Regions from separate parts of the Nonomuraea sp. NPDC050643 genome, predicted to be linked through region 2. Evidence: riboswitches for the same ligand, from Rfam matches in the RefSeq annotation. Region 2 holds a riboswitch; the other holds the start of a gene.
What was found. Region 2 has a riboswitch for cyclic di-AMP ahead of AB0I15_RS01935 (hypothetical protein). Riboswitches for the same ligand answer to the same signal wherever they lie in the genome.
Positions count from the first base shown of each region.

Region 1: another riboswitch for cyclic di-AMP. It lies ahead of AB0I15_RS40805 (NlpC/P60 family protein); the one in region 2 lies ahead of AB0I15_RS01935 (hypothetical protein).

Region 1 covers NZ_JBFAIM010000041.1:100,596-116,417, reverse strand. The annotation lists gene AB0I15_RS40825 (Lsr2 family protein) at 660-992, opposite strand; gene AB0I15_RS40820 (RDD family protein) at 1,506-1,991, opposite strand; gene AB0I15_RS40815 (RDD family protein) at 2,102-3,496, opposite strand; gene AB0I15_RS40810 (amino-acid N-acetyltransferase) at 3,582-4,151, opposite strand; cyclic di-AMP (ydaO/yuaA leader) riboswitch at 4,427-4,577, shown strand; gene AB0I15_RS40805 (NlpC/P60 family protein) at 4,697-5,626, shown strand; gene AB0I15_RS40800 (LuxR C-terminal-related transcriptional regulator) at 5,654-5,866, opposite strand; gene AB0I15_RS40795 (cytochrome P450) at 6,174-7,256, shown strand; gene lysX (bifunctional lysylphosphatidylglycerol synthetase/lysine--tRNA ligase LysX) at 7,273-8,754, opposite strand; gene AB0I15_RS40785 (hypothetical protein) at 8,901-9,380, shown strand; gene AB0I15_RS40780 (type III pantothenate kinase) at 9,453-10,235, opposite strand; gene AB0I15_RS40775 (L-aspartate oxidase) at 10,239-12,764, opposite strand; gene AB0I15_RS40770 (DUF6624 domain-containing protein) at 12,841-13,347, opposite strand; gene panC (pantoate--beta-alanine ligase) at 13,368-14,204, opposite strand; gene AB0I15_RS40760 (DUF2520 domain-containing protein) at 14,226-15,116, opposite strand; gene AB0I15_RS40755 (chaplin) at 15,483-15,716, opposite strand.
Region 2 covers NZ_JBFAIM010000001.1:422,906-438,727, reverse strand. The annotation lists gene AB0I15_RS01985 (class II aldolase/adducin family protein) at 1-68, shown strand, start outside; gene AB0I15_RS01980 (DUF885 domain-containing protein) at 75-1,643, opposite strand; gene AB0I15_RS01975 (DUF4032 domain-containing protein) at 1,666-2,874, shown strand; gene AB0I15_RS01970 (NAD(P)-dependent oxidoreductase) at 2,881-3,486, opposite strand; gene AB0I15_RS01965 (helix-turn-helix domain-containing protein) at 3,540-3,890, shown strand; gene AB0I15_RS01960 (roadblock/LC7 domain-containing protein) at 4,028-4,402, shown strand; gene AB0I15_RS01955 (hypothetical protein) at 4,406-5,308, shown strand; gene AB0I15_RS01950 (roadblock/LC7 domain-containing protein) at 5,338-5,736, shown strand; gene AB0I15_RS01945 (hypothetical protein) at 5,767-6,138, shown strand; gene AB0I15_RS01940 (alpha/beta fold hydrolase) at 6,188-7,033, opposite strand; gene AB0I15_RS01935 (hypothetical protein) at 7,070-7,813, opposite strand; cyclic di-AMP (ydaO/yuaA leader) riboswitch at 8,030-8,163, opposite strand; gene AB0I15_RS01930 (DUF5302 domain-containing protein) at 8,324-8,524, opposite strand; gene AB0I15_RS01925 (class I SAM-dependent methyltransferase) at 8,592-9,158, opposite strand; gene AB0I15_RS01920 (rod shape-determining protein) at 9,260-10,237, shown strand; gene AB0I15_RS01915 (VOC family protein) at 10,266-10,778, shown strand; gene AB0I15_RS01910 (hypothetical protein) at 10,887-11,177, opposite strand; gene AB0I15_RS01905 (TetR family transcriptional regulator) at 11,238-11,939, shown strand; gene AB0I15_RS01900 (STAS domain-containing protein) at 11,871-12,164, opposite strand; gene AB0I15_RS01895 (hypothetical protein) at 12,338-12,781, shown strand; gene AB0I15_RS01890 (ABC transporter permease) at 12,949-14,169, opposite strand; gene AB0I15_RS01885 (ABC transporter ATP-binding protein) at 14,169-14,894, opposite strand; gene AB0I15_RS01880 (peptidoglycan-binding protein) at 14,891-15,822, opposite strand, start outside.

The DNA.
Region 1 (15,822 bases), on a different contig from region 2:
CCTTCGCCTTGCAGATGCATGGCAATCGCAACACTCAGCGCAACTTGCTCCGCCACGGCATTGTGCGCGCACTGCGAGAGAAGCGGCTTTGTGCGAGCCATGCTCATGGTCGCGGGTTATGCCCGGCTCCGCGGAACACGCCGGAAGAGGGTTTTCCGGAGCCGCACATCCCGACAGGGCCGGGGTTTTGGGGACCGGAGCGGCGGACGGGGTCGGGGTTAAGAGCTACAAAGCGTGAAGACCGCCGTACGCTTTACCGTCCCGGATTTCCGCGATGGCCCGTTCCATGGGGGATGGAGAACGCGTCCGCGCCGGAGTCGCAATCCCGCTACCGCACGGCAATCCGGTTACCCACTGTGGCGCCCGTGCCGGATCGTACGTTGAATGGGGCATGGCCGCCTCACGCGGCATTCGGCGCCCTGAGGCCGGCGCCATCACATATAGGTCCGCCTCCGCGGCAAATGCGTACGCCTCCGCGGCGAAACGCCGCCATGGCCGGCCCGGAACGCCGCGCCCAAAACGCCCGTATATGGGCGGATCTGAAGATCACTCTCCGGCGGCGTCCCGTATTCGGGAACACCCCAGAAACGATCATGCGCTTATGGCGGTCGCCGGGGTCCAAGGCGAACGGCATAAGCGCATGGTCGAGAGATGGCTCCTTAGTGAGCCGCTTCGTACTTCTCCACCACGGTGGAGGCGATGCGGCCGCGCTCGCTGACCGGCAGGCCGTGAGCCTTGGCCCACTGCCGGATCTCCGAGCTCTTCTCGCGGCTCATCGCACGGTTGCCGCCGCGGCCACGACGCCGCGTGGAGACGGCACCAGCCCTGCGCGCATGCTGCACGAAAGGCGTGAGCGCGTCCCTCAGCTTCTTCGCGTTAAGGTCGCTGAGGTCAATCTCATAGGAGGAGCCGTCAATAGCGAAGCTGACCGTCTCATTGGCCTCGCCCCCATCGAGGTCATCGATGAGAATCTCCTGGATCTGCTTGGCCATCTACGCAATCCTTTCGCGGAGCATTGTTTCATTCGCCTGCCCAAACATATACCCGGAAAGGCGTGGAGACAATTCAGCGCTACGGGGATTCGGCTGACTGGCCGATCAGTTCTGGCTCTCGGGGTGATCCTCGCGGTTTCGCCGCCCTCCGAGGGCCTCCGACCGGACCAACTTCACTACGCCAAAGATGAAGGCTCCGCCGACGACCACCGGGGGGATGAGGGCTGACAATACGTCTGTAAGGGCTTCCATTCGTCCTCGCCTCCACGGCTGACGGGGTTTCGGGGGCGCATTAAGCGCCGGAGCGTGGCCACGGGGGGCGAAGGCTCCCGCATGACACGTAGGCGACAACCACCCGCACCCGACCATAGCGGCACACAGATGCCCTGCGTGTTGCAGGGGCGCCAACATCCGGCAACCCGGACGCCCCATAGCCTAATGCCAGTCTCTCCAGGCTCCTTACCGGATCAAGCGAAAATTTTGCGAAAAGGCATCCGCCCAGGTACGCAAGGCTCACCGAAGATCTTTTACCACCCGTGTTCCCGCCAGCCTGTCGTGCGGCCCCCGCTCCAGAGGCTTGTCGATCAGGATGAGCATCCCGACGACGAACAGGAGCATTCCGGCCAGCAGATTGACCACGGGAATGCCCATCAGCATGACAGGCGCCGGATAGACCAGGGCCCGTTTGAGCAGAGCACGGGGCGGAAGACCTCCCGGCGCCAGGCGAATCTTCATGATCGCCTTACCGAACGTCCGCCCATGCCGGGAATGCGCCCACCAGTCGTAGCCCGCAAAACCCAGCCCGGCCGCCAACCACGCGAACACACCGGGCAGCCGGCCGCCGAACACCTCCGACATCCCGACAGTTCGGAAGATGCCCCACAGCGCGATGAACAGAATGTAATAGAAGACCCCGAAGACGAGAGCTTCAATCAGCCGGGCCCCCAGGCGTTCCCACCATTCCGCGGGCGGAGCGTCCGCCGGCGGTGTCCCGGCCATAAGTCCCACCTCACGTCATCGGGAGCTCAGGTCCCTCATTTTGGTACGGCCCCGCGGGCAAAACATAGGGGCCGGCGGGAAGCCGGCCCCTATGTCGAGATGTCCGAAGGCTACTTGATCTTGACCACCACGGTGCCCGCGAACTTGTCCGCGAACGTCTGCTGCAGCGGCTTGTCCCAGAGCTGGGAGGCGCCGTTGAGCGCCACCACGGCCCAGCCGACCAGCCAGCCGACCCACGGGATCGCGTTCAGTATCCAGCCGCCCCAGGTGACCCCGGCCCGCTTGAGCGCCAGGTCGGTCGGCAGGCCCCCCGGCTGCATGTGCTGCCCGACGGGGACGACCTTGATGCCCATCACCATCTTGCCGACCGTCTGGCCCTTCATCTTCAGCAGGAAGAAGTCGAAGGCGACCCAGATCGCCGTAACGACGACGCTGGTGAGGATGGTCACGACCGTGGTCGAGAAGAACCCGCCACTTGTCCCGGAGGAGGACACGTAGGAGGCCACGAGCATCGCGCCGAATATGAGGCCGACGACGATGTTGATGATGTAGAGGATGACGAAGTCGATGATCCTCGCCACCAGTCGCTGCCACCACTCCGCCAGCGGCGCCGGCGCACCGGGCGGCTGCACGCCGACCGGCTGGCCATAGGCCTGACCGTAGGCGGGCTGGCCGTAGCCCTGCTGCTGCTGACCGTAGCCCGCGGCGTACTGCTGGTCGCTGTACTGCTGCTGGCCGTACTGCGCCTGCTGCTGGCCGTAGCCCTGCTGCTGACCGTAGCCGGGCTGCGACTGCTGCTGCTGGCCGTAACCCTGCTGACCGTAGTCGGGCTGGGACTGGGCCTGCTGCCCATAGCCCTGCTGCTGCTGGCCGTAGCCGGGCTGCTGGCCCGACTGCGGCTGCTGCCCGTAGCCCTGCTGGGCGTAGCCGGGCTGCGACTGCTGCTGCTGGCCATAGCCCTGCTGACCGTAGTCAGGCTGGGACTGCGGCTGCTGCCCGTATTGGGGCTGCTGGCCGTAACCCTGCTGACCGTAGTCGGGCTGGGACTGGGCCTGCTGCCCATAGCCCTGCTGCTGCTGACCGTAGCCCTGCTGCTGGCCGTACTGAGGTTGCTGGCCCGACTGGGGTTGCTGGCCGTAGCCCTGCTGCCCCGCCGCATTGCCATATTGCTGACCGTAGTCCGCCTGGGACTGCGGTTGCTGACCATACTGCTGCTGGCCGTAGTCGGGCTGGGACTGCTGCTGCTGTCCGTAGCCCTGCTGCTGCCCGTACTGGGGCTGCTGGCCGTAACCCTGTTGCTGGCCATAGCCCTGCTGCTGCTGGCCATAGCCCTGCTGTCCGTACTGGGGCTGTTGCCCGTAGGCATCGTCCGCCCGGTAGCCGATCACAGTCGCGTCGGGGTCGGGCTCGCCGGGGTGGCGGCCCGTGTTCTGCTGCCAGGGATTGGCGGGCGCAGAATTCTCGCCGGATTCGTCCTGTGGGTACGGCGGCTGTCCGGTGCTCACCGTGTCACCTCGCTTCGAGTGCGCATGTGGCACGTGTCAGGACACATGCCTGTGCTGCCCAACGTATCGACATAGGTATCAACAATCACCTTTCCAACTGGTCAAGGTCCGCGTCACCCGATGTCAGATGGAGCAGCATGCGGGTGTTGCCCAGGGTGTTCGGCTTGACGTGTTCGAGGTCGAGGAACTCCGCCACACCCTCGTCGTACGAGGCCAGGAGTTCGGCGTACACCTCAGGCGAGACCGGCGTGCCCTGAATCTGGCGAAAGCCGTGCCTGGCGAAGAAGTCGACCTCAAAAGTTAGACAGAATACACGTCGCAGACCCAGATCCTTCGCGTGCTGTATCAGCGCCGAGACGATCCGGTGGCCGACGCCCATGCCACGGCTATCGGGATCCACGGCCACGGTGCGGACCTCCGCGAGATCCTCCCAGAGCACGTGAAGCGCGCCGCAGCCGACGACCTGCCCGCCCCGCTCGGCCACCCAGAACTCCTGTACGTCCTCGTACAGGGTCACGGTGGCCTTCTCCAGGAGCCGCGGGCCCGCGCCCGCATAGGTGTCCACCAGGCGTCTGACCGTGCGCACGTCGGGCGTGCGGGCACGCCGGACCACGACCGCGGTCTCGGGCACTGTCAGTTCGGCCACCTGCTCCATGGCTCTCCAGAGTACAGATGTCATTACGGTTCGGCCCTAACGCCCATGTCTCGGCCCATCCTGTGGCATCTCTTGGTCAGATGGGCGCGCGGCCGACGAGAACCTGCGTTCGGCAGATGCAAGGGCAAAGAGGGACATAAAGTCTGTTCTGCACGGGTGTGCACGAGATCACCTTGTGACCCTTCAGTTGTGAAACCTCTACAGACTCGGCAGTTGTGGTTGAGCACGAACCCGGAGTGCATTAGTGTCCAGCGACGATGTTCCCCGCGTGTCGCGGGGGGAACACGCCCAATCTCCGCAAGGAGAGCCGGGGAACCGCCGACGGCGACCTCCAACGCCGTCAATGGGGTGAATCCGAGATCATTCGGTAGGGCTGCTCCGGCCCGAACCCGTCAGCTAACCCGGTAGGCGTCGATGAGAGGAGCTGGTTGGTGAAGGGCACGCTCGGTCGTGAGGGGAAGTCGGCGGGCGAACACGCCCGCCCTCATGAACGAGTTCGGCGGCCATACCGCTTGGGTGTGGCGAGTCTCACAGTCGCCGCGTTAATGATCGCCGTTCCCGTCGGTTCGGCGTCCGCGGACCCCAAGCCCTCCCTCCAGGACATGGCCAAGCAGGTCGAGAAGCTGCACGTCGACATCGAGACGCTGGCCGAGCAGTACAACGACCAGCGGGAGAAGCTCAAGACCGCCAAGAAGGCGGCCGAGGCTGCGGAGAAGACGCTGTCGACCAGCGAGGCCGACCTCGCGGCCAAGCACGCCAAGGTCGCCATGCTGGCCCAGAACGCCTACATGACCGGCGGCCTGGGCAGGGTGCTGGCCTTCACCTCCGCCGAGGACCCCGACACCTTCCTCGACCGCGCCGCGACCACGTACGTGCTCGAGCAGCAGCAGGGCCAGGAGCTCAGCCAGGTCACCAAGGCCAGGGAGACCGCCGAGCGCGCCAGGTCGGGCGCCAAGTCGCGCATCGCGGAGGTCCAGAAGCTCGTCACCGAGCTCGACACCAAGCGCGACAAGATCACCAAGCTGGTCACCAAGGTCGAGAGCAACCTGTTCAGGCGAGCCCTGGGCGAGGCCGGCCGTCCCGGCACCCGGGCGACGCGCGTCAATCTGCCGATCGCCGGCGGCGGCAAGGCGGCCCAGGCGGCGCGGTGGGCGCTCACGCAGCAGCTCAAGCCGTACGTCTGGGGCGCGGAAGGTCCCAGCTCCTACGACTGCTCCGGTCTGGTCATGGCCGCCTACCAGCAGGTGGGCATCTCACTGCCCCACTACACCGGCAGCCAGTGGACCGCGGGCAGGCACATCGACCGCTCCGAGCTACGGCCGGGCGACCTGGTGTTCTTCTACAGCGACCTGCATCACGTCGGCATCTACCTCGGCGGCGGCATGATGGTGCACGCCCCGCAGACGGGTGACGTCGTACGGATCGCCTCGATCGCCCGGCGGCCGTTCGCCGGCGCGGTGCGCATCGCCGACTGAGAACGCTTTCCCCGTAACCGGACGCCGTTAGATCAACTGGCGGCGGGCAGCCCACGCCACGGCCTCGATCGCCGTGGCAACGCCGATACGGTCGCAGATGCACCGTAATCTTCGGCGTACTGTGCGTCCGCTGATATCCAGACGTCTGCCCACCCGATCGACCGTAACTCCTTTGGCCAGCTCCGCCAGTAACGCCAAATCCGCATGGCTCAGCTCAACGCCTTCAGTGAGCACATCCATCGGGAGCCCTCCCCCCCAACAGCAGAACTTGGGCCTCTCGACCGGGCCAAAGTTGCTCCTCGCAGACCGTAAACGCATCTTGGAAAGGTCGTCAAGCACGATAATCTCCGTGCTTGACGAGGTCTATTGACATGATCCGTTATATATGACGTACTCGCCATATGTCGGGACAGGTCGGCCTCGGATGAGCGATCTCATGGAGCCTTCCGGAACGGCGGATCCATTGTCAAAGAGCCCAGTGGATGTGCTGGGTTTTGATCCGTTCAATCCGGAATTTCTGCGTGATCCTTATGCCGGTTATCGCGAGATGAGCGCGCGTGGCGCGATCTTCCCCACGCGTGCGGGGTTACTCGTCGCCACCACCCACGACCTCTGTACGACGCTCCTGCGCGACCCCCGGTTCGGCCGCGGCTCCAGCCCCCTGAGCAACAGAGAGCCAGGTCAGCCCGTCGAATCGTTCCTCTGGATGGACCCGCCCGACCACACCAGGCTGCGGGGGCTGGTCAGCAGGGCGTTCACCCCGCGCATGCTCGAACGGCTCCGCCCCCGCGTCGAGGCGATCACCGCCGGGCTGATCGACGGGCTGTCGGATGAGGCCGACCTCGTGTCCGGTTTGGCATACCCGCTGCCGGTCATGGTGATCAGCGAGATGCTCGGGGTGCCCCCGGAGGACCATGAACGTTTCCGCGGCTGGAGTGAGACCCTGGCTCGCGGACTTGACCCGATGCTTACAGACGACCTCGTATCGGAAAGCGGCCGGGCCGGAAGGGAGTTTCGCGACTACTTCCGAGGGCTGCTCACATTACGGCGGGAGCGGCCCGGAGAGGACCTCCTGAGCGCCCTGGCGGGCGTCGAGGGGTTGACGGAGGCCGAGTTACTGGCCACCTGTGTGCTGCTGCTCGTGGCCGGCCACGAGACGACCGTCAACCTCATCGGCAACGGGGTGCTGCACCTGGCCGGGCGCGGCCTGCTGCGCCACGCGGCCGATCGGCCCAAACAGGTGGTCGAGGAGGTGCTCAGGTACGACCCGCCGGTCCAGCTCACCTCCAGGGTCGCGCTGGAGGACACGACGCTCGGCGGTGTGCCGGTGCCGAAGGACACCCCGGTGGTCGCCCTGATAGGCGCGGCCAATCGCGACCCCGCCGTGTTCCCCGATCCGGACCGGTTCGACGTGGCGCGGGATCCCGGGCGGCACGTGGCGTTCGGGCTGGGCATCCACTTCTGCCTGGGGGCGACGCTGGCCAGGATGGAGGGCGAGATCGCGCTCTCCGCGCTGGCCAGGGCGGCGCCGGAGCTGGAACTGACCGAGGCGGAGCCGCCGTACAAGGCGAATGTGGTGCTGCGCGGGCTGGCGAGACTGCCGGGCCGGCGGGGGCGGCTCATGCCGTGAGACGCCCCCGCGGCGCTCAGTGGGTGGGCTTGACCAGCGGGAACAGGATGGTCTCGCGGATGTTCCTGCCGGTGAAGGCCATGATCATCCGGTCGATGCCCACCCCCACGCCGCCCGTCGGCGGCATGGCGTATTCCAGGGCCTGCAGGAAGTCCTCGTCGAGCTGCATGGCCTCCACGTCGCCACCCGCGGCCAGCAGGGACTGCTCGACCAGGCGACGGCGCTGCTCGATCGGGTCGATCAGCTCGGAGTAGGCGGTGCCCAGCTCGGTGCCGAAGCCGATCAGGTCCCACTTCTCGGTGAGCAGTGGGTTGTCGCGGTGCTGACGGGTCAGCGGCGAGGTCTCCAGCGGATAGTCCATGACGAACGTGGGCTGCACGAGCGTGTGCTCCACGAGCGCCTCGAACAGCTCCTGCACGAGCTTGCCGGCGCCCCACTTCGGGTCCCAGTGGATCTCGCGCCGATCGGCGATCTTGCGCAGCTCCTCCAGGCCGGTGGCGGTGGTGATCTCCTCGCCGACCGCCTCGGAGACCAGGCCGTAGAGCGGGAGCCGCGGCCACCGGGCGACGCCCAGGTCGACCTCGACGCCGTCGTGCACCACCACGGAGGTGCCCAGGGCGGCCAGGACGGCCTTCTGGTACATCCGCTGGGTCAGGTCGGCCATGTCGTTGTAGTCGAGGTAGGTGCCGTAGGCCTCGAGCATGGTGAACTCGGGGTTGTGCGTGGAGTCCGCGCCCTCGTTGCGGAAGTTGCGGTTGATCTCGAAGACCTTCTCGATCCCGCCCACCACGAGCCGCTTGAGGTAGAGCTCGATGGCGATGCGGAGGTAGAGCTCCATGTCGTAGGCGTTGATGTGGGTCTTGAACGGCCGGGCCGTGGCGCCACCGTGGATCGGCTGCAGCATCGGCGTCTCGACCTCGAGATAGCCCTCTTCGTGCCAGAAGTCGCGCGCCGCGCGCACCGTGGCGCTGCGGACACGGGCCATCTTCCGTGCCTCGTCGTTGACGATGAGGTCGACGTAGCGCTGGCGCACCCGCGCCTCGGGGTCGGTGAGGCCGACGTGCTTCTCCGGCAGCGGGCGCAGGCACTTGGAGGTGATCTGCCAGTTGCCGGCCAGGATCGACAGCTCCCCGCGGCGCGAGGTGATGACCTCGCCCGTCACGCCGACGTGGTCACCCAGGTCGACGTCGCGCTTCCACGCGGCCAGGGACTCCTCGCCCACCTTGTCGAGCGAGATCATGACCTGCAGGTCGGCCCCGCCGTCGCGGAGGGTGGCGAAGCAGAGCTTGCCGCCCACGCGGTTGAGCATGACGCGCCCCGCGACCGAGACCGTGTCGCCGGTGGCGGTGTCGGGCTCCAGGCCCTGGTATTTCTCCCTGACCTCGGCGTTGGTCGCCGTGCGTGGGAAATTCACCGGGTAAGGGTCGACGCCTTCGCTGCGAAGGCGATCGAGCTTCTCCCTCCGGATGCGCATCTGCTCGGGAAGTTCGTCGCTCACAAGAACAAAGGGTAGGGGATATGGCCAACTGCAAGGACTGGTCGGCCCTCTGCAGGGCCGCTGCAAGAGCCCTCGCCTACCAATGTCTCACGAGCTCAGGGGGGAGCCGGTAGGGAACCGGCCCAGTGGGAGCTCTAGGAGAGAAGATGTTCAAGAAGATCGCGACCGGTTTCCTCGCCGTCGCCGCGACCACCGCCCTGGCCCTGGCGCTGCCGACGGCCGCCGGCGCCACCTCACCCGACTACGACGACTACTCCGACTCCTGGGGGCCGGTCTTCTCCCAGCACCACCTCGCCAAGGCGCAGGGCTGGGTCGGCGTCAACTGGGACCACGACGGGGAGTCGAACGAGGTCACGGTCAGAGGCCGCCTGTACGACCTGGACAACCGCACCTACCGGCAGGGCGGCAAGTGCGCGTTCGTGAAGTTCCAGGCCAGCGACTTCGACCACGACTGGTCCCCGGTCTACGCCAAGAAGTACTGCGGCTACCCCGGTTACAAGCAGTTCTTCTTCCAGGAGCACGACGTCTTCAGCCTGCGCGCGAAGGTCTGCCAGATCGGCCCGCACAGCAGCTACCCCACGAAGTGCGGCCACTGGGAATACCTCTACACCGCCGAGAGCGAGTGACGGCTCCACATATGCGAATGGCTCCACATACGCAAGCGGCCCCCTTACCCGAGTGGGGGGCCGCTTGTTCCGTCATGCGGTGTTGCGGTGGTAGATCAGCCGCAGCCCGATGAGTGTCAACCACGGCTCGTGTACGTCGATCGACCGCGACTCGCCCACGACCAGCGCCGCATGCCCGCCGGTGGCCACCACGGTCACCTCGTCGGGGTCGTCGGCCAGCTCCGCCGCCATACGCTCGACGATGCCGTCCACCTGGCCCGCGAAGCCGTAGATGATGCCGGCCTGCAGGGCCTCGACCGTGTTCTTGGCGATCACCGAACGCGGCCTGACGAGCTCGACCTTGTGCAGTTGCGCCCCGGCCGCGGCCAGTGCGTCGACGGAGATCTCGATGCCGGGGGCGGTGACCGCGCCGACGTATTCGCCCTTGGCCGAGACCGCGTCGAACGAGGTCGCGGTGCCGAAGTCGACGACGATGCAGGGGCCGCCGTACTGGTCGATGGCGGCCAGCGAGTTCACGATGCGGTCGCTGCCGACCTCCTTGGGGTTGTCCATGCGAACGGGCACCCCGGTGCGGATGCCCGGCTCCACGATCACCGCGGTCACGTCGCCGTAGTAACGGCGGCACATCTCACGCATCTCGTTGAGCACGCTCGGCACGGTGGAACAGATGGCGATGCCGTCAATGTCGGCCCCCTTGAGGAGCGGCGACTGGGCCAGCAGCCCTTGCAGGACGACCGCGATCTCGTCGGCGGTGCGGCGGGCGTCGGTGGCCAGCCGCCAATGCTCGATGACGTCCTCGCCCTCGAAGAGCCCCAGCACCGTGTGCGTGTTGCCGACGTCGATCGTGAGCAGCATTAATTACCCCCGCAAATCCAGTGCGATGTCAAGGGCCGGCGCTGAGTGCGTTAGCGCTCCCACCGCAAGGTAGTCAACGCCAGTTTCCGCCACATCACGAGCCGATTCCAAGGTCAATCCCCCGCTGGCTTCAAGCGCAACCCTGTTTTTCGCCCGATTTTTCACGACATGTACGGCTTGCGCCGTGTCCTCGACCGTGAAGTTGTCCAGCAGGATCTCCTCGGCCCCTTCATCCAGCACGGCCTCCAACTGGTCGAGCCGGTCGATCTCCACCTCGATCGGCAGGTCCGGGTACCGCTCCCTGACCGCCCTGAACGCCTCGGCCACGCCTCCGGCCGCCACCACGTGGTTGTCCTTGATCAGGGCCGCGTCCGACAGCGACATCCGGTGGTTGACGCCGCCGCCGCAGCGCACGGCGTACTTCTCGAGGGCCCGCAGCCCCGGCAGCGTCTTGCGGCTGTCGCGCACGCGCGCGCCCGTGCCGCTGATCTCCTCCACCCACCTGCCGGTCAGCGTGGCCACCCCGGACAGGTGCGTGAGCAGGTTGAGCGCCGTGCGCTCGGCCGTCAGCAGGGCGCGCACCGGGCCCTCGACGGTCATCAGCACGTCGCCCGCCCGCACGCGCTCGCCGTCCTTGGCCCGCCGCTCGGTACGCCCCGCGCCCAGCCGGACGAACACCGCCTCCGCCGCCGCCAGCCCGGCCACGACGCCGTCCCTGCGCGCCACCACGTCGGCCGCCGCCCGCTGCCCGGCCGGGATGGTGGCCAGGCTCGTCACGTCGCCCGCCTCCTGCAGATCCTCCTCGAGCGCCCGGCCGATCAGCGTGTCCACCTCGGCCGGGTCCAGCCCGGCGGCGGTCAGCTCCTGCGCCAGACGCGCCGGCATCGTGTCCCGGTGCGGTGTGTAGGTCATGCGGAGGCCCTCCTCGGTCAGGGTCACGTCCAGGTGCCCCAGCCAGTCGTTGTCGTCGCGGCTGTCGTAGTCCTCGCGCCAGTGTGAGCCGCGGGTCTCGAGCCTGGCCGCCGCCGCGCCGGTGAGGACGGTGGCGACGGTGAGCAGGTTCGTGGCCTCCCAGGACTCGGTGCAGGCCGGCACCGCGACGGGCGTCCAGCGGGCGTCGCGCAGCGCCTTGGCGGTGGTGGCCACCGACTCGCGACTGCGCAGCACGCCGGCCCCGGTGCTCATGTGGCCCTGGATCCTGGGCCGGACCCTCGGGTCCACCAGCCCCGGCGCGGCCTGGCCGGCGATCGGGTGGCCGGGCTCGGGGCGTGCCGCGTGGATGTCCGCGGCGATGCGCTCGGCGAAGACGAGCCCTTCGAGCAGGGAGTTGGAGGCCAGCCGGTTCGCGCCGTGGACGCCGGTGCAGGCGACCTCGCCGCAGGCGTACAGGCCGTCGATCGAGGTGCGGCCGCTCAGGTCCGTACGGACGCCGCCGCTGGCGTAGTGCGCGGCCGGGGAGACGGGGATCGGCTCGGTGGCCGGGTCGATGCCGTGCTCGCGGCAGACGGCGTAGATCGTGGGGAAGCGGGTCTCCCATTTCTCCCGGCCGAAGTGGCGGCCGTCGAGGAACACGTGGTCGCGGCCCGTCTCGCGGATCGTGCGCATGATGGCCTTGGCCACCACGTCGCGCGGCGCCAGGTCGGCCAGCTCGTGCACCCCGGCCATGAACCTGCCGCCCTCGTGGTCGATCAGGAAGGCGCCCTCGCCCCTGACCGCCTCGGAGATCAGCGGCTGCTGGCCCGTCGAGCCCGTGCCGAGCCAGAGCACGGTGGGGTGGAACTGGACGAACTCGAGGTCGCGCACCACGGCCCCGGCCCGCAGCGCGAGGGCCACGCCGTCGCCGGTGGAGACCGCGGGGTTGGTGGTGGCGGCGTAGACCTGGCCCATACCGCCGGTGGCCAGCACCACCGCCCTGGCGTGCACCGCGCCCACCCCGTCACGCGCGCCCTCGTCCATGACGTGCAGCGTGACGCCCCTGGCCCGGCCCTCGGCGTCCTTGAGCAGGTCGAGCACCAGCGCGTGCTCGATCACCTCGATCGAGCCGGCGCGGACCGCCGCGACGAGCGCCCGCTGCACCTCGGCCCCCGTGGCGTCGCCGCCCGCGTGCACGATCCGGCGCCGCCGGTGCCCGCCCTCGCGGGTGAGCTGGAGCTCCCCGTCGGGGGTCCGGTCGAAGCGGGCGCCACGGGCCATGAGCCGCCGCAGCGCGCCGGGCCCCTCGGTCACCAGCGTCCGCACGGCCCGCACGTCACAGAGCCCGACCCCCGCGAGCAAGGTGTCGTTCAGGTGCTCCTCAGGGGTGTCACGCGGATCGAGCACGGCCGCGATGCCGCCCTGGGCCCACCGGGTCGACCCCGATGACAGAACGTCCTTGGTGACGACCAGGACCCTGGCCGCCGGCTCCAGCTCGGCGTATCGCAGGGCCACGGTCAGGCCCGCGATGCCCGAGCCCACCACGACCACGTCGGCCTCGACGGTCCAGCCCGGGGCGGGAGCGGTCAGACGCAGGGGAATCGCCGGTCCACTCATTGGGGGTCTCCTCACTGAGGCGATTTCGTCACTATGACGATAACGCCTGGAGAAGCGTGAGCATGCCCCGGGGGGTTCAGAGGGTGTCGGTCTTCCTGATGAACGCCTCGTACTCGGCGAACGGCTCCAGGCCCACGGCCCGCCGCCGCTCGTCGAGCAGTTCGGGCTCCTCGATGGGCATGGGTTCGAGGCCGCCCGCGCCGTGGTGGAACTGGGTCCCGTACAACTGGGGGCGGCCGGAGCGCACGCGTACGCGGTCCTCCAGGTACGCCAGGTCGCGCGACGACGCCTCGTCCGACTCCACGGCGTCGGCCATCACCTGGCGGAACAGCCGCTGCACCCTGAGCGAGGTCGCGTGCTGCGCCAGCAGCCAGGCCGCCCGCGCCGCCCGCTCCCCCACCTGCGAGATCAGCGGCCAGCCACGCGTGGCCACGACGGAGTAGAGCCAGGCCGTGTTGCCCTCGTCGAGCCGCTGGAGCCGCGCGAGCCGCCTGTCGCCCGGAAAGCCCTTGGCCGGGTCGCGCATCGCCTGGTCCATCTCCATGCGCCGGAGCAGCTCGTCCCGTAACTCCTCGTCCGTCATGCCTTCGACGGTAATTCGCCTCAGGCGGGATTCAAGGTGAGGGTGACGTTGTCGATCAGCCGCGTGGCGCCGACGTGCGCGGCCACCGCGAGCACGGCCATGCCCGCGAACGACTCGCTCACCTCGGCGAACGTGGCCGGATCGACCAGGGCCAGATAGTCCACGTCGATCCCGGGGCCGGCCTCGTCGAGCACCTCCCGCGCCGCCGCGCGGATCTCCGCCGGGGTGAGCCGGGCCGCGCCCGCCCGCAGGGCCCGCGAGAGCGCGAGCGCCACCCGCCGGTCGTCCTCCGACAGGTAGCGGTTGCGGCTGGACAGGGCCAGGCCGTCGGGCTCGCGTACGGTCGGCGCGCCCAGGATCTCGATCGGCAAGTCGAGGTCGGCGACCATGCGGCGGATCAGGGCGAGCTGCTGGGCGTCCTTCTGGCCGAAGACCGCCAGGTCGGGCTGGACCAGGTTGAACAGCTTGAGCACGACCGTCAGCACGCCGTCGAAGTGACCGGGCCGGAACGCGCCCTCGACGACCCGGCCCATCTCACCGGCCGAGACCCCCACCTGGCGGTCGGCGGAGTAGAGGTCGTCGGCGTCGGGATGGAAGACCACGTCGGCACCCTCGGCCCGGCACACGTCGAGGTCGGCGTCGAATGTACGTGGATAGCGCGAAAAATCCTCGCTAGGCCCGAATTGCAGGGGATTGACGAAGATGCTCACCACGACCTGGTCGGCACGAACGCGGGCCTGCCTGATCAGCGACCGGTGGCCCTCATGAAGCGCCCCCATGGTCGGCACCAGCGCCACCGTTCCGTCACGGCGTGCCTTGACCAGGTCTTCCCGGCTCTTGGCGACGATCAGCTCCATGGTGCCCTCCCAGTGCGTCGGTCAGGTCCATATATTGCCCCCCAGCGCATCGAGGAGCCGCTCCGCCTCCTCCGGTTTGAGCAATCCGGCGGCCAGCGCCCGGTCGGCCGTGAGCCGGGCCAGCGCGATGTAGGCGTCGGCCGCCTCGGGCGCGGCCAGGATGAGCGCGTCGACGTGCTTGCGCACGGTGCCCGCGTCACCCCGCACCACGGGGCCGGTGAGCCCGGCGATGCCCAGCCGCAGCACGTTGTCGAGCGCGGCCCCGAGCAGCGGGCCCAGCATCCGGCCCGGATGCTCGACGCCGATGCGATGCAGCAGGTCGGAGGACTCCGCGATGAGGGTGACCATGTGGTTGGCCGCCCCGGCCAGCGCCGCGTGGTAGAGGGGGCGGTCGGCGTCGGCGATCCAGACCGGCTCGCCGCCCATCTCGATCACGAGCGCCTCGGCGACGGGCCGCAGCATCTCCGGCGCGGTCACGCCGTAGGAGATGCCGGTGAGCTTGTTGAGGTCGTCGTCTCGGCCCGTGAACGTCATCACCGGGTGCAGCGCGAGCGGCAGCGCGCCGGCCCTGGCGGCCGGGTCGAGCACGGACAGGCCGTAGGCGCCGCTGGTGTGCACCAGCATCTTGCCCTGAAGGTCGGCCCCCGTGCTGGCCAGGCCGTTGACGAGGTCGGGCAGCGCGTCGTCGGTCACGGTGAGCAGAATGAGCTGGGCTGCCGCCACCACCTCGTCGGGCCTGGACGGCTTGAGTCCGAGCCGCTCAGAGGCCCATCGTTGTGAGTTGTCCGACACCCCGCTCGCGGCCACGACCCGATGTCCGGCCTGCGCCAGCGCGGCACCGAGGGCTGAGCCGACCTTGCCCGCCCCGAGCACGCCGACAGTCAGCCGTGCCGGGCGATCCCCTGCGTCCATCACGTCACACCCCTGTCGACCTGCGAATGAGAAGCCCGCCGCGATGGTGGGGCGGCGTGGCCGTCTCGTTCGTAATGGCACTGCGGACCAGGGTAACGGGCAGGGGGGACTGAGTTTGTGACTGGTGTTTTGCCGCGCGTTGAGTTAACGACAAAAGCGACAAGGGCATACAAACGGTGCACCCCCTGTCGGGAGAGATGAGGAGAGGGGTTCATCGCATGGCAGCGGGCGCCGAGTCCCGGAAGGGAACCCGACGCCCGCATGGATTGCGCGACCTCTTGGAGGTGCGCCGGCCGGCGGTTCGCCGACTGCCGACCGGAAGACCGAGCCCGGGCCGGCCTGCGCCGGCCCGGGCTCACCACATGCTCAGTGGTGGGTGGGCGCGTAGACGTTGGCGCCACCCTTGCAGCCGGCGACGCCGCCGAGGACGTTGACAAGGGCGACGGTGTTGCCGCAGACGTTGATCGGCAGGTTGATCGGGATCTTGACCTGGTTGCCGGAAGCCACACCGCCGTTGCCGCTGGTGATGTCGGCGTGGGCCGGGGCGGCCAGCGACACCATGGCGACGGCTCCGGCGACCACCATGACCTTCTTCAGCACGAGGGCTCCTCTCAGTTGCGCGGCCTGAAGCCGCAGGTGCTTGTTCGGAACGACCGGCTCCGCCACTTAGGGGATGGCGGAGCGAAGTCACTCGATGACAATGGGT
Region 2 (15,822 bases):
TGACGGAGGAGCAGCTCGCCGCCGTGGTCGATCGGGCGCTCAACCCGCCCGAGTTCCCGCGCTTATGAGAGGGCCTATGAGAGGGCGGCCTGCTCCGCGAGGCCGAGGGGCAGCCCGCCGGACCCGGCGATCCGGTCGTGGAACTCCTTCGCCGATCCCCGGAACGAGGCCCGGATGCGGTCGATCTCGATGGCGCCCGTGAGGTACGACGGCGCCTGCGTCGGCCAGGCGCAGTAGCGGTTGACCTCGCCCTGCGCGGTGCCCGGCGACAGCGACGCCTTCGTGGCCATGAACGTCTCGGCCTCCTCGATGGACATGTCCTCGCAGTGCAGCGCGGTGTCCACGACGATCCGGGCGGCGCGGAAGATCCGGCAGTCCAGGTGGGCCAGCTCGGTGGCCGGGGTGTCGAAGTAGCCCTGCTCGTGCAGGAGCTTCTCGACGTACAGGGCCCAGCCCTCGGTGAAGTACGGCGTGCGGAAGACCTTCCTGACCGTACGGGGGTTGCCCGCCATGTACGACAGGTGCCAGTGGTGCCCGGGATACGCCTCGTGGACCGCGATCGAGGGCATCTGGGCCCGCGAGTTGGTGCGCAGGCGCTGGCGTACCTGCTCCTCGGTGAAGTCGTCCGGCGTGTAGGGGACGAAGAAGACGCCGGTGCGCGAGCTGCTCAGCGGAGGCGGCGACAGGTAGTGGGCCACGGACAGGACCGGCCGGGTGTACTCGGCCGACGGCAGCACGTGGCACTCCTCGCCCTCGGCGAAGGTGACCAGGTCCCGCTCCTTGACGAACGCGCGGGCCCGCTGGGTCTCGGTGTCGTACTCGGCCCGCATGTCGGCCAGGGTCGCCGGGTGGTCGTCCATGAGGAACTCCATGGCCGCCCGCCAGTCCTCGGTGCCGTTGACCCGCAGCGCCACCTCGCGCATCCGGGTGTCCAGCTCCGCCCAGGCGGCCTGGCCCTTCGCGTGCAGCTCGGCGGCGCCGTAGCCGAGCAGTTCGCGCTCGCGCAGCAGCGTGGAGTAGAGCCGCTCCCCCATCCGCCAGGTGCCGCCGCACTCGAAGCCCTCGAGGAACGTCACCAGCTCGTCGAACGCCCGCGCGGCCGGCTCGGCGGCCTCCGCCAGCTTGGCGCGCAGGGCGGTGTCCGCGACCATGGACGGGATCGTGCGGGTCAGGAAGTTGCGGCCGGTGCGCGCCTGGCCGAGGCCGCGCTTGACCAGCAGCGGCGCGGCCAGGTCGGGGTCCAGGTTCGCGCGGCAGGCCGCCAGCACGCCGGGCACCTCGGCCAGCCGGGACAGTGCGGCGGCCACCAGCTCGGGCTCCGGCTTGAGCCGGTGCTGGAACGGCTGGAACATCGAGCCGAAGATCGCCGTGAGGTAGAGGCTGGGGTCGCGCCGCCACTCGGGCCAGGACGCCATCGCGATCGAGCCTCTGAGCTGCGACAGGACGAGATCTCTGTCGATCGCGTCGTCCGGCGTCGGGGCCTCGGCGGCCGACAGGCGCTCGACCCAGCGAACCTGCTCCCGCTCGCGGGCGGCCCAGCCGGCGGCGGTCAGGTCTCCGAGGGTGTGATCGTAGCCGTCGGCCCCCAGCGCACTGGCCACGACGGGACGGTCGGAAAAGTACCAGTTGAGAAACTCGTCCACCAATGCACCATATCCTGAGCAAATGCCCCTTCAGATCACTGGCGCACTAGGCGACCCTGACCTGATTCGCCTCCCTTGGGAGGTTCCGCTCCAAGACTGGCCGCAACACCATCTGGTCGATCTGCCGCGCGGCATCTCGCGGCACGTCGTACGCTTCGCCCGGCTCTCCGGCAAGGTGTACGCGATCAAGGAGATCAGCGAACGCTACGCCAAACGGGAATACCAGTTGCTCTGGGACCTGGCCCGGCTCGACGCGCCCTCCGTGGAGCCGGTGGCGTACGTCACCGGCCGCGAGGAGGGCCTCGACGCGGCACTGATCACCAGGCACCTGCAGTTCTCGCTCCCCTACCGCGCGGTCATGTCGAGCACCCTGCGGCCCGACACGCTCACCCGCCTGCTCGACGCGCTGGCCGTGCTGCTCGTCCGGCTGCACCTGAACGGCTTCTACTGGGGCGACTGCTCGCTGTCCAACACGTTGTTCCGCCGGGACGCGGGCGCGTTCGCCGCGTACCTGGTGGACGCCGAGACCGGCGAGATGCATCCGATGATCAGCGAGGGGCAGCGGCTCGGCGACATCGACGCCGCGCACACGAACATCTTCGGCGAGATGCTCGACCTGGAGGCCGGCGGGCTGCTGCACCCGTCGATCGACCCCATGGAGACCGCCGAGGACGTCGTCTCCCGCTACCACCGCCTGTGGGACGAGATCACGCAGAGCGAGATCATCGAAGAGGTGGACTGGCACCGGGTGGAGCAGCGCATCAGGCGGCTCAACCTGCTCGGCTTCGACGTCGCCGAGATGATGGTGCGGCGCAAGGTCGGCACCGGCCGGCTGATCGTGCGGCCCAAGGTCGTGGACGCCGGGCACCACCAGCGCCGGCTGCTCCGGCTGACCGGGCTCGACGTCGAGGAGAACCAGGCCAGGCGGCTGCTCAACGACCTCGACGGGTTCCGGGTGGCCAAGGGGCTGCGGCACGAGGACGAGGCCATCGTGGCGCACCGGTGGCTGGCGGAGGTGTTCCAGCCGACGGTCGAGGCCATTCCCGCCGGGATGCGCGGCAAGCTGGAGCCGGCGCAGCTCTTCCACGAGATCCTCGACCACCGCTGGTACCTGTCAGAGGAGGAGGGCTCCGACGTCGGGCTGTCCACGGCGGTGAAGTCGTACGTGGACAACATCCTCGTACACAAGCCCGACGAGCGGGCCCTGCTCCCCGACGAGCCCGATCAGTAGACGCCTTCAGTAGGCCACCGTGATGCGCTGACGCGGGTGGGCGCCCTTCTCCACCTCGTCGGCGATCGCGACCGCGTAGTCCTCGGCCGTGATGAAGCTGCGGCCCTCGGAGTCGGCCAGCAGCGTGTCGCCGCCGACCCGGAAGACCCCGGTGCGCTCCCCCGGCGCGATCTCCGCCGCCGGGGAGACGAACGTCCAGTCGAGGTCCTCGACCTCACGGTAGAGACGCAGCGCCGAGCGCCCCGCCAGCGACTCCTTCTTGTAGATCTCCGGGAAGTCGGGCGTGTCGACCAGGTCGAGGCCGGGAGCCACCTCCAGGCTGCCCGCGCCGCCGACGACGATCAGCCGCCGCACGCCGGCCGCGCGCACCCCCTCGACGAGGGCGCGGTTGGCGTCGAGGAAGGGGCCCTCGGGCTCGGTGCCGTCGCGCGGCGGTGCGATGGCGGAGATGACGACGTCGTGGCCCTCGGCCAGTGTGGCGGTGTCGCGCACGTCCCCCTTGACGGGGCCGCCCCGGCGGCTGACACCGGTCACGTCGTGGCCGCGGGAGCTCAGTTCGGCGGCGATGCGCTGGCCGACCATGCCGGTCGCGCCAAAGAGAAGGATCTTCATGGTGCAACAGTATCTCTTTGATACTGGTTACTTCATCGTGCTATAAGTACCTCATGGATACCGGCGACGTCTTCGACCCGAACTGCCCGACCAGGGTGGTTCTTGATCGGATCGGCGACAAATGGTCGGTGCTGGTGCTGCTCTGCCTCGTCGGCGGGCCCATGCGCTTCACGCAGCTCAGGACGCGGATCGGCGGGGTCACGCCCAAGGTGCTGACGCAGACGCTGCGGGCCATGGAGCAGGACGGGCTGCTGACGCGGGAGGTGTTCGCGGAGGTGCCGCCGCGGGTGGAGTACACGCTGACCGAGCTCGGGCGCTCGCTGCACGAGCCGGTCTCCGTGGTGGCCTCGTGGGCGGAGCGGAATGTCGGGGAAATTCTTCGTTGCCGCGAGAAATTCTCATAAATCGTACAGTTATTCGTAACGGTGATGGTTTTCTACGACGTAGCCGTATAAAAGTGCCACGCCGGCGCTTCGCCTGATGAAGCCGCGATTCCGTACCCCTACGCTTTCCTCGTTCCCACCACGGCGAGGGAGGTCACGTGCTCGGAATCGACACCTGCCTGGCGGAGGTCATGTCCATACCCGGGGCACTGGACGCCATGCTGGTCGACCACACCAGCGGCATGGCGGTGGCCTTCAGCAGCGCGTCGGGTGTGGACGCCGACCGCTCCGCCGCCGCGCTCACGGAGGCGCTGCGCGCCACCACCGACGGCCTGGCCCGCACGTGTCCGGGCGACGTCGTCCGCATCGACGACATGCTCGTCACCACGGACAAGGGCCACCATCTGCTCAGGCTGCTGGAGACGGTGTTCGAGGGGCCGCTGGTCATCTACGTACGCCTTGACCTGGAACGATCCAATCTGGCTCTGGCACGCCACCGCCTGAGCTCCATCTCCAGCCGCCTGACGACGTGACCCATGAGCAGGCTCGACACCCTCCTGGCCGGGCTCGCCCGCGAGCGTTCCACCGGGGCGCTCCGGCTCGGCAGGACCGGCACGATCTTCCTGTCCGACGGGCGCGTGACGTACATGGAGTGCGCCCAGACGCCGGGCGTCGAACGCCTGCTCGCGGCCAGGGGCGTGATGAGCGAGTCGGCGCTGCGCGGCCTGCCGGCCGACGGCGGCTGCGCGCGGCTGCTCGCCGAGGGGCCCGTCACCCAGGGCGAGCTGCAGTACGCGGTGCTCGGCGTGGTCCTGGACGCGGCCTTCTTCCTGCTGCCGTTGAGCGGGACACGGCCCAAGTTCCGCCCCGGGGAGCGGCACTGGCTGGGCGATCAGTGGTTCTTCGACGTGTCGGGCCTGGTGCGGGAGTGCGCGCGGCGGCGGGCGCAGCTCGCCCAGATCTGGCCGTCCGCCGACGTGGACACCCTCCCGGTACGACCGGTGCCCCGGCTGCCGGGTCACGGGGTGACGCTGAGCCGGATCCAGTGGGAGGTCATCGTCAGGGCCGACCACAAGGCGACCCCGCTGGAGCTGGCCAGGCTGATGGGCCGGTCCGGCTACTCGGTGTTGCTGGCCGTCCGGCGGCTGACGGCCTCCGGGCTGCTCGCCGCGCCGGAGCCGGGACGGGCCCCGGACCGGCGCGCGGACGGCCGGAAGGCTCCCGACGACGAGCCCCCGAGCGGCCTGCCGAAGCGCCGGAAGGCTCCGGACGACGACCCGCAGGGCGGCCTGCCGGTGCGGGCGCGGCAACCGGCGCACGCGCGGCCGCCCCACGATCCCGGGGCGCCGGCCCTGCCGCTGGGCCCGCCCATAACGGGTGATCCAACCGACCTGGCGCTGCTGATGCGGCTGAAGAAGGCGCTCGAGGAGCTGTCGTGAGGTTCCCCTCACTCAGGAGGAGGCCACGGGTGGAGTTACGGCAAGAGGTTCTGGAGGAGATGGCGCTCCTGCGCGAGCGCACCCCGGGCGTGAACGGAAGCGTCGCCTGCACCGTGGACGGCCTGCAGATCGCCTGCGACTTCGGGGAGGACGCGGCGGGAGAGGCCGCGGGAGACTCCGCCGAGCAGGCCGCGGCGCTGTCGGCGGCGCTGCTCGCGATGAGCAGGCGGATGCTGATCATCACCGGCCAGGGAGCGTTCGAGGAGACCCTCATCTCCGGCACCGCCGGTTTCGTGGCCTTCTACGCCGCCGGCCCCACCATCGTCCTCACGGTCCTGGCCGGACCCGGCGCGAACGTCGGGCTGCTGCGGCTGGAGGGCAGGAAGACGGCTGCCGGAGTGGCCGCCGTCGCAGCACGCAAGCACTGAACCGTTCCAGGCAGAAAGGGAGGAAGAAACATGGCAGGCATGGACGTCTCTCTCAAGGAGATGCTGGCGATCGACGGCGCGGTGGGCGCGGCCGTCGTCGATCATGGCAGCGGCATGGCACTGGGCACGCTCGGCGGCTCCAAAGACCTGGATCTCCAGGTCGCCGCGGCCGGTAACACGGAGGTGGTCAAGGCCAAACTCCGCACGATGGACTCGCTGGGTCTCAAGGACAGCATCGAGGACATCCTGATCACGCTGAGCGGGCAATACCACATCATCCGTCCCATCTCGGGGCGCGGTGGCAAGGGGTTGTTCCTCTACCTGGCGCTCGACCGCGGACGCGCGAACCTGGCGATGGCCCGGCACCAGATGCGCGCCATCGAGGAGAAACTGGAGGTCTGACCAGGCCCGCGACGGCCCGTGCCCGCCCGGTCGCGGGCCGTCGCCATGCTCACGCGCCGGTCAGCTTCGTGATCTCCGCGACGATGTCGGGCCAGAGCGCCGCGGGCAGGTCGTGGCCCATCCCCGGATACGTCACCAGCCGGGCCCCCGGAATGGCCGCCGCCGTCGCCTGGCCGCCCGCGAGCGGGACGAGCAGGTCCGCCTCACCGTGCAGCACCAGCGTGGGCACGCGTACGCCGGCCAGCGCCTCCGTACGGTCTCCCGACGCCATGATGGCGGCCAGTTGCCGGGCGGTGCCCGCCGGGTCGAAACAGCGGTCGAAGGCCAGCCCGGCCATCATGACGATCTTCTCCCGGTCCAGCTCGTAGCCCGGCGAGCCGATGACCGACCACGTCCGCACGGCCTGCGCCAGCACGGCCTCGCGGTCGGCCGGGGGCCTGGTCATGAGGACCGTGGCGGCGGCCTCCGCGGGCGGCGCGATCGCCGGGCCCGGCGTGGACATGATGGAGGTCAGCGTCAGCAGCCGCGCCGGGTGCCGGATGGCCAGCGTCTGGGCGATCATCCCGCCCATCGACGCGCCGACCACGTGGGCCGAGCTCCAGCCGAGGGCGTCCATGAGCCCGGCGGTGTCGTCGGCCAGGTCGTCCAGCAGGTACGGCGACGGCGATCCCGTCGAGGGAACACCGTGGTCGTGGAGGTGCGTGGACAGGCCCGTGTCGCGGTTGTCGAACCGTACGACGTGGTGTCCCTGCTCCGCCAGGAGCTCGCAGAGCCGTTCGTCCCAGTGGATGAGCTGTGCGCCGAGCCCCATGATGAGGAGCAGGGGCCGCCCTGTGGGCGAGCCGAAGCTCTCGTAGGCGATTTCGATGCCGTTGACGGCTACGCGGGTGGTCACGGAACTAGAATGGCATTCTAGTCCGGCCTCGTAAAGTCAGCGCTTGACGAGCCTGCGCAGGCGCTCGCCGCCGAGCACCGCGCCGCCGCCCGCCATGGCGAGGGCGCCGGCCATGAGCGCGCCGCCCACCACGCTCGCCTCCTGGGGCTCGCCCTGGGGAGCGGCCGCTTCGGTGACCCCGCCGCCGTCCTGGGCGGGAGCCTCGATGGCGATGCCGCCACCCTGCGGAGCGCTCTCTTCCGCAGGCTTCTCCTCGGCCAGGATCTGCGGGGGCTTGGCCGGGTTGTTGTCCCGCTTGGACCAGGCGCCGGTGGAGAAGGCGACCGGATAGTTCTTCTTGCCCACGCCGTCGCCCCACTTGGTGATGACGTAGTCGACCTTGATGTGGCCCTGGCCGCCGACGCCGTCCACGCCCAGCGTGCTGGAGTTGAAGGAGCCGCCCGTCAGGTCGGCGAAGGTCTTGGCGTCGAGGTCCAGCATGATGCCGCGGTTGGAGGGGACTCCGGGGCCGCGGTCACCGACGAAGAAGGGCATCTTCTTGCCCTTGTAGACCACGTAGCCCTCGGTCAGCAGCGGCCAGCTCGGGCTGGCGGCCAGGCCCTTCTGCATGGGCTTGCCACTGGCGGGCAGGCCCGTGTCCCCGGCGCGGCCGGAGGAGTCGTCCCAGAAGTACGACGCGGTGGTGGAGCCCTTGAGCAGGATCTTCTCGTCAGTGTCGGAGTCGGCGTGGGCGGCCGTCCCGGCGATGGTCAGCGCACCGACGGTGGAGGCGGTAAGCATGGCGAGGGCACGCAGGCCAGAACAAGACATGAAAAGTTAAAGCCCTTCACGGGGGGACAGGGGAATTGCGCTCCGAAAAGGTGGGGGCATAGCAGGGCAGAACGCCCAACAGTGCTATGTGGAGCGCAAGAACAAGCCTTGGGAAGGGGGCCGCTCAGCGGGCGGCGGCCGGCACGGCGTTGTCTGGGGGTACGACGCGGTGGTCCATTAAGTAAAGTGTCCTCTCCATCACGCCTACCGGGTTAGCTGACGGGTTCGGGCGTGGAGATGCCCTACCGGCACGTGGCCGGATTCACCCCAGTGAGGTGGTTCCCCGGTTCCCGAGCTTCGGGATTCGGCGCCAACCGGCTGTCCTTCTTGGGTAAGGACTAGGTCACCGGCTGGTAATGGCGTTCACTCTAACTACCGAATCGGACAAACGCAAACTTTTCGTATCAAAGAGTAGAAGATCTACCTATATAGGTAAAGCAAGAGGGGGCACGGCATGCCGTACCCCCGTGAATTCCAGCCTCAGCCGCCGCTCTTGCGCCTGAATGATCTCTTACTCGCAGCCGGACCGTGCGCCCCGTGGATCTTCGATGGGTCGACGCCCCTGCCACCCGCGCCCGAGTCCGCGTGCTGGTTGCGCTTACGCTCCAGTGCTTCGCGGAACTTGCGCTTCAGCTCGTCCTCGGGAGTTTCGCTGACTTCCGGCTCCGGTGATTCCGCCATGAGGACCTCCATGGTGTTGGGGACAATCACAGCTTCGCATGACCCCGCTTATGACGCGAAACCGGCCTCAGACCCGGCCGAACGCCAGGAGGCGGAACACCGGATCGGGGCCGGAACGCCCCTGCCCGTGCCCCACGAACTCGGCCTCCCCCGCAGCTCGCAGGCCGTGCCCGGCCGCCGCCGCGACGACCAGGGCGGCCCGGTCGGGCGGGTCGGGCCGGCCGCCGGGGCCGTGCGCGGCGCGTTTGTCGACGGTCGTGACGTAGACGCCGCCCGGCCGCAGCACGCGGGCGGCCTCGGCGATCACCGGGCGGGCGTCGTCGAGCAGGTGCAGCAGCCAGATCGTGGTGACCGCGTCGACCGATCCGTCGCGTACCGGCAGCCTGCGGCTGTCGCCGAGCGCCACGCGTATCCGGCCGGCGGCGACGCGCGCCATGCCCGCCGAGGCGTCGACGCCGAGCACCCGCAGGCCCCGGCCGGCCAGCTCGCGGGTTACCAGCCCGGTGCCGCACGCGACGTCGAGCAGCGTGCCGCCGGGGATCAGCGCGCGCACGGCCTCCGCGGCGGCGGTGGCGCGCGCGAGCCCGCCGCGGGTCTCGTCGTAACGTTCGGCCTCGAGGTCGTAGTCGAGCACGGCTGTACCTTACGCGGTGGATCCGTTCCATTCTCCTGGTGTTGTGTTGGAGCGGCTCGGGAAATACAGCGGAACATGATGGTCGAGCCCCCGGTCCGCCGATGAGTCTCCTGGGTCGTGACCTGGCGATGGATCTCGGTGCGGCGAGCACCCGGATCTACGTCAGGCGTAAGGGAATCGTGCTCGACGAGCCGTCGGCGGTAACGCTCGACGACCGTACGGGCAAGGTCATCCGGTACGGCGCCGAGGCGGCGCGCGACGGTGACGGTCAGACGCGCTGGCCCGTGAGCGGCGGCCTGCCGGCCGACACCGAGCTCGCCCAGCGCATGATCAAGCACTTCCTGCGCAAGGTGCACCGGCATCCGTTCTTCCGGCCGCGCATCGTCATGGCGCTGCCCAACGACTCCACCCCGATCGACCGGACCGCGCTGCACGACATCGCGTTCGAGGCCGAGGCCAGGGGGATCGTGCTGATCCCGCACGCGCTGGCGGCGGCGATGGGCGCCGGGCTGCCGGTCAGGGACTGCCCCGGCAGCATGGTGATCGACGTCGGGCGCGACTCCGCCCGGATCGCGGTGCTCTCGCGCGGGACCGTGGTCGCGTACGGGGCGGTGCCCTTCGGGGGGCACGCCGTCAACATGTCCCTCATCCGCCTGGTCGAACGCGAGCACGGGCTGCTGCTCGACGAGGCCGAGGCCGAGTCGGCCAAGCGGCGGACCGACGTCCACGGCCAGGTGGTGGTGATGGCGCGCGACCCCGACAGCGGCCGGTCGTGCGCGCTGCCGCTGCCCGTCCGCTCGATCGACGAGGCCGCCGACCGGCCGATCGAGGCCGTCGTGAGCGAGGCGGTGGAGACCGTGGCGCGCTGCCCGGCCGAGCTCACCGCCGATCTCGGCGAGCGGGGCGCGGTGCTGGTCGGCGGCGGCGCGCTGCTGCGCGGCCTCGAGCGGCGGCTGCGCGCGGCGCTGCACATGCCGGTACGCCGGGCCGAACGCCCGATGGACTCCGTGGCGCTCGGGCTGGGCCGGTGCGTGGACGACCGGGGGCTGGCCGGTCGGCTCAGGGAGTGGCACTCATGACGGACCCGCCCACGACTGGAGGTGGCCCATGACGGTCCGCGGCATCGACCACATCGGGGTGACGGTGCCCGACCTCGAGGCGGCGACGGTGTTCTTCGCCCGCGCGTTCGGGGCCGAGGTCCTCTACGACACCCTGCCCCGCGGCAAGGGCCCCAGAGGGGGCTGGGCGACCGAGCGGCGGCTCGGGGTGCCGCAGGGCACGGCGGAGGTGGCGGTGCGCATGCTGCGGCTGCCGAACGGGCCCGGGATCGAGTTGTTCGAGTTCAGCGGGCCGCGGCAGGCCGGGGCGGTCATCCCGTGCGATCTGGGGTGGCAGCACGTGGCCCTGTACGTGGACGACCTGGACACGGCGCTGCGGCGGGTCGCCGACGCGGGCGGGACCCGGCTGGCCGATCCGGTGCCGCTGCCTGGGCCCGAGGCGGGTGAGCGCAACCGGTTCGCCTACTGCCGGACGCCGTGGGGCGGGACCGTGGAGTTGCTGACGTATCCGGACGCGCAGCCGTACGAACGGGACACGGGGCTACGGCGCTGGCGCCCCTGACCGGCCCGTTCGACGGGCCCGGCTTCGGTGGGCCCGGCTTCGGTGGGCCCGGCTTCGGGACGTCCGGCTTGGTGGGCCCGGCGCCTCCCCCGCCGGGCCCGGGTGCGGTCAGCGCTCGTCGACGAGCTCTCCGAGCTCGACGCTCGCGTCCTTGACCACCTCGAACGCCGACTTCGCCTCGGGCAGCGACGGACCGGCCGCGATCACGGCGTCCATCTCGGCGCGCGAGTTCCAGCGCCAGTGGTCGGCCCAGGTGCCCTCGTCGATCCGGGTGAGCCGGGTCTCGGCCAGGCCGGGGAAGCCGGCGCGGACCGCCGCGATCAGGGCGGCGCGCCGGGCGAGGACCTGGTCGGCGTCGGCGGGGTCGGCGGTGAAGCGGACGGTACGGATGAAGGCCATCGCTGTAGTCCTTATCTAGAGTTGACTTCTAGTGAACGTAACTAGAGTTAAGCTACAGCCATGAGCGACGTCAAGAGGGTCAGCAAACGGACACAGAAGGCCCAGGAGACCCGGAGGCGCATCCTGAAGGCGGCCGGCGAGCTGTTCGTCCGCGACGGCTACGGCGTCACCAACCTCCAGGACGTCGCCGAGCTCGCCGGGGTGGCCGTGCAGACGATCTACTTCGTCTTCGGCAACAAGCGCACGCTGCTCAAGGAGCTGGTGGACGTCACGATCGCGGGCGACGACGAGCCGCTGGCCACCATGGACCGGCCCTGGTTCGCGGCGGCGATGGCCACGCCGAGCGCCGCGGAGCATCTGCGCGCCCACGTGCGCGGCACGTCCGCCGTGCTGGCCAGGGTGGCGCCGATCACCAAGGTCCTCGACGCGGCGGTGGCGATGGACCCCGAGGTGGCGGCGAGCTGGCCGCAGGACGTCGATCCCCGCTACGTCGTGCAGCGGGCGGCGGCCGAGGCGCTCATGGCCAAGCCGGGCGCCCGGCCCGGCGTCTCACCGGAGGCGGCGGCCGACGTGCTGTACGGGCTGCTCGGGCCCGAGCTCTACCTGCTGCTCGTGGAGAAGCGGGCGTGGTCGCCGGAGCGGTGGCAGGAGTGGGCCCACCGCACGCTGGCCGCCCAGTTGCTCGACCCGCGCTCAGGGGATGTGGAGGCCGGGGGCGTGCTGCCAGCCGGTCAGGGCGAGGAGGCGGCGGACCATGGGTGAGAGCGGGGCCAGGACGAGCCGCCGGCCCGGCGACAGGCGGGCGGCCGTGGTGACGATGAGCCGGAGCCCCGCCACGTCGATGAAGGTCAGGCCGGACAGGTCGAGCCGGATGTCGCTCCGGCCGTCCAGGATCGCGCCGTCGAGGCCGCCGGCCAGGAGATGGTGGCTGCCGTAGTCGATCTCGCCGGCGATGTGCAGGCCGTGGGGGTGCGGAACTAGGGTCACGTTCACCTGGCCATCGGTTTCGAAGATCATTCGGCTCCGGTGGGGACGCCTGTCGTACGCCCTGGAGGGCGTGCCCGGAATCTTGAGCTTTATGTCAGATTGACGGAAGACACGTTTGTGATTCCTGCGTGATTTGACAGGTTGTCATAAGCGATCTCCGATATTGTCCGATTGTGCGCGCCCGCCGTCACATCCTTTCCGCGGTGCTCTTCTGCGTCGTGGCGATGACGGCCTGCTCGACCTCGTCCCAGCCGCCCACCCTCGAGGCGGCCACCCGGCGGCTCAACACCGACGCCGGCAGCCTGGTCAGCGCCACCGAGCTGCACTTGTCGGGCATGGAGCAGGTCGAGGACCGCTCCTGCGTACCGGGTCAGGTGCGACGGTTCCTGCGAGGGGAGAGCGACCTCGCCGCGGACTCCAGCGGGCTGCTGGCCCGGCTTGAGGCCATGGGCTATGACATGGTGGTCGACGACCTGGACCTGCGCGACGACGACGGGCAGGACGTGGCGGTGCTGCGGCATCCGGAGACGCGGCTGACGTTCGAGCTGACCGTGCTGTCCGGTGACAGGCCGGGCGTCCAGGTGGTGGGCAAGACGACCTGCTACGCGGCCGACTGATACCGGAGCCGGGCGAGACGACCTGCCGCACGGCCGACTGATCCCGGAGCTGGACAAGACGCCTGCCGCACGGCGGAGTGATTCCGGAGGCCGGGCGCGCGCTCGCCTGGGCCGAGCGCGCGTGCCGCCTCGTCGCCGCCGGGGCCGTCTTCCGCGCGGAGGCACGGTCAGGGGTTGGACAGGGCCTCCGTCGGTGACAGGCGGGAGGCGCGGATGGCCGGGTAGAGGCCGGCCATGGCGCCGATCACCAGGGTCGCCGCCAGACCGCCGATCGTGGCCCAGGCGGGCACCACGGACGGCCAGCCGCTGTAGAGCGCGTAACCCATCGTGACCCCCGTGCCCAGCAGGACCCCGCCGCCCCCGCCCATCGCGGACAGCAGCAGCGACTCCGCCAGGAACTGGGTACGGATCTGCCCCCGGGTGGCGCCCAGGGAGCGCCGCAGCCCGATCTCCGCCCGGCGTTCCAGCACCGAGATGACCATGGTGTTGGCCACCCCGACCCCGCCCACGAGCAGGGCCACCGCGCCCACGCCCAGCAGCAGGTTCGCGAACGCCTGGCTGGTCGCCTGCTTGGCGGCCAGCGCGTCCGACGGGCGGGAGACGTCCACCTCGTTCGGCGCCTGGGGGTTGGCCGTGCCGGCCAGCACCTGGCGTACGGCCTCCAGCCTGGCCTCCTCCGACCTGGTGTAGAGGATCGTCGGATGGCCGTCGAACCCGAGCCGCTCCTCGGCCACGGGCCAGCCGATCATGACGCCGCTGTCCAGCTCGGTGGCCAGCGGCACCGGCTCCAGGACGCCGACGACCGTGAACCGCAGGCCGCCCACGATGACCTGCGCGTCCGGCCCGGCCGACCCGATGCCGAGCCGCTGGGCCGTGGTCGCGCCGAGCACGGCGGCCGGGTAGCGTTCGGTGGCCGCGTTCAGCCATGTGCCGCTCCGCAGCGTCGCGCCCACCGTGGCGGGCAGGTCGAGGCGGCTGGCGTAGGTGCTGAGGCCGCCGGTCTGGGCCTCGGGGATCTGCTCCGAGCGGTAGGCCTTGGCCTCGGGGAGCTTGCCGATCGCCGAGGCCGACTCGACCGGGCCGATCCTTTCGATCATGGCCTCGGCGTCCTTGGGCATCTGGGCCGCCTCGCCCATGATCGTGGTGCCCGACGAGACCGTGAGCAGGTTGGTGCCCAGCGCGGAGAGCTGGCGGTCGAGCTCGGCGCCCGAGGAGGACGAGAGCCCGACCACGGCGACCATGGCCGCGATGCCGATGGCGATGCCCAGCGCGGACAGGAAGGCCCGCAGCGGGCGCGTACGCAGGCCGACCGCGCCGACCCGCATCACGTCGCCCGGCCGCATCCTGGCCGGGGACAGTCTCGGCCGCGGCACCTCGATGACGGTCATCACGCCACCCCGGATCGCGCGGGCTCGGACCAGGGCCCGGATTCGGAGTCCGTGGCGGAGTCGGACAGGATCCGGCCGTCGCGCATCCGTACCTGCCGGGGCAGGCTGGCGGCGATCTCCCGGTCGTGCGTGATGATCACAATCGTGGTGCCGCCCGCGTTCAGCTCGTGCAGCAGCTCCATCACCCCCGTGCCCGACACCGAGTCGAGGGCGCCGGTGGGCTCGTCGGCCAGCAGCAGCGGCGGGTCGCCCGCCACGGCCCTGGCGATGGCCACGCGCTGCCGCTCACCGCCGGACAGCTCGTGCGGCTCGTGGTCCAGGCGGTGCCCGAGCCCGACCCGCCTGAGCGCCGCCGCGGCCCGACGGCGCCGCTCGGCCCGGCCGAGGCCGGTGTAGACGAGGCCGTCGGCCACGTTGTCCAGCGCGGGGATCTTGGCGGCCAGGTGGAACGACTGGAAGACGAATCCGATCGTGGTCGCCCGCAGGGCCGAGAGCTGGCCGTCGGACAGCTTCGAGACGTCGTACCCGTCGATGTGGATGCTGCCCGAGGAGGGCCGGTCGAGGGTGCCGACGACGTTGAGCATGGTGGACTTCCCCGACCCGGACGGGCCGACGATGGCGGCGAGCTCGCCGTGGTCGATCCGCAGCGACACCGACTGCAGCGCCGCCACGCCGCCGGGGTACGTCCTGGACACGTCCCTCAGCGCGATCATGGGGTACGTCATTTCGGCATCCCCACGGTCATGCCCTCGGTGAGCCCGTCCCCGCTGACCTCGACCCGGCCACCGGAGAACAATCCCGTCTCGATCTTGATGTATCGAGACCTGCCGCCTTCGATGATCTCGAGGCCGAACCCGCCCTCCTGCAGCGCCACGAGCGCCGCGACCGGCACGGTCAGGACGTTCTTGCGCTGGGACGCCGTGAACGTCACGTCCACCGCCGCCTTGTCCAGCCCCTTGGCCGCCTTGGCGGCGCCGATCGAGACGAGCGCCTCCACGCGCGTCTGCGGGTCGTCGTTCTGGGCCTCGCCCGGCACGATGACCGTGGCCACCTCGGTGATCTTGCCCTTGACGCTCTTGCCGTCGGGCAGCGTGACCTCGACCTTGGAGCCCTTCTTGGCCATCCGCTGGTCCTCGGCCTCGAGGTACACCGTGACGACCTTGGACGTGCCCGTGTAGGTCAGGACCTTCTGGCCCGGCGTGGCCGGCTGGCCCGCCTCGGCGTCGAGGCTGTCCACCCGCACCTTGCCGGGGGCGAAGACGACCCGGCCCAGCTCCACCACGCCGGTCTCGTCCAGGCCCCGGTCCTCCTGCCACTCCATGACGGCCTCGGCCGTGTCGTAGGTGAACTCGTCGTCCACCGTGAACCCGTCGTAGCCGAGCTTGCGCAGGTTCCGCTCCAGGTTCTCCACGTCCTTGCCCTCCACCCCGACCTTGAGGTCGCGGTAGGCGGGCGTGTCGCCGTACATGAGCATGACCGGCTTGTTGTCCACCCGGAACAGCGACCTGCCGCGCGAGATCGTCGCGCCGCTGTCGGGCAGCCAGGTGATCGTGCCCGGCTGCCGGCTGAGAGCCGTGGTCACCGGGCCGTAGCCGAGCTCGCCGTCGGCGTCGGTGGTGTCGTTCAGGGTCTGCCTGGTCACCGCGGCGGTGG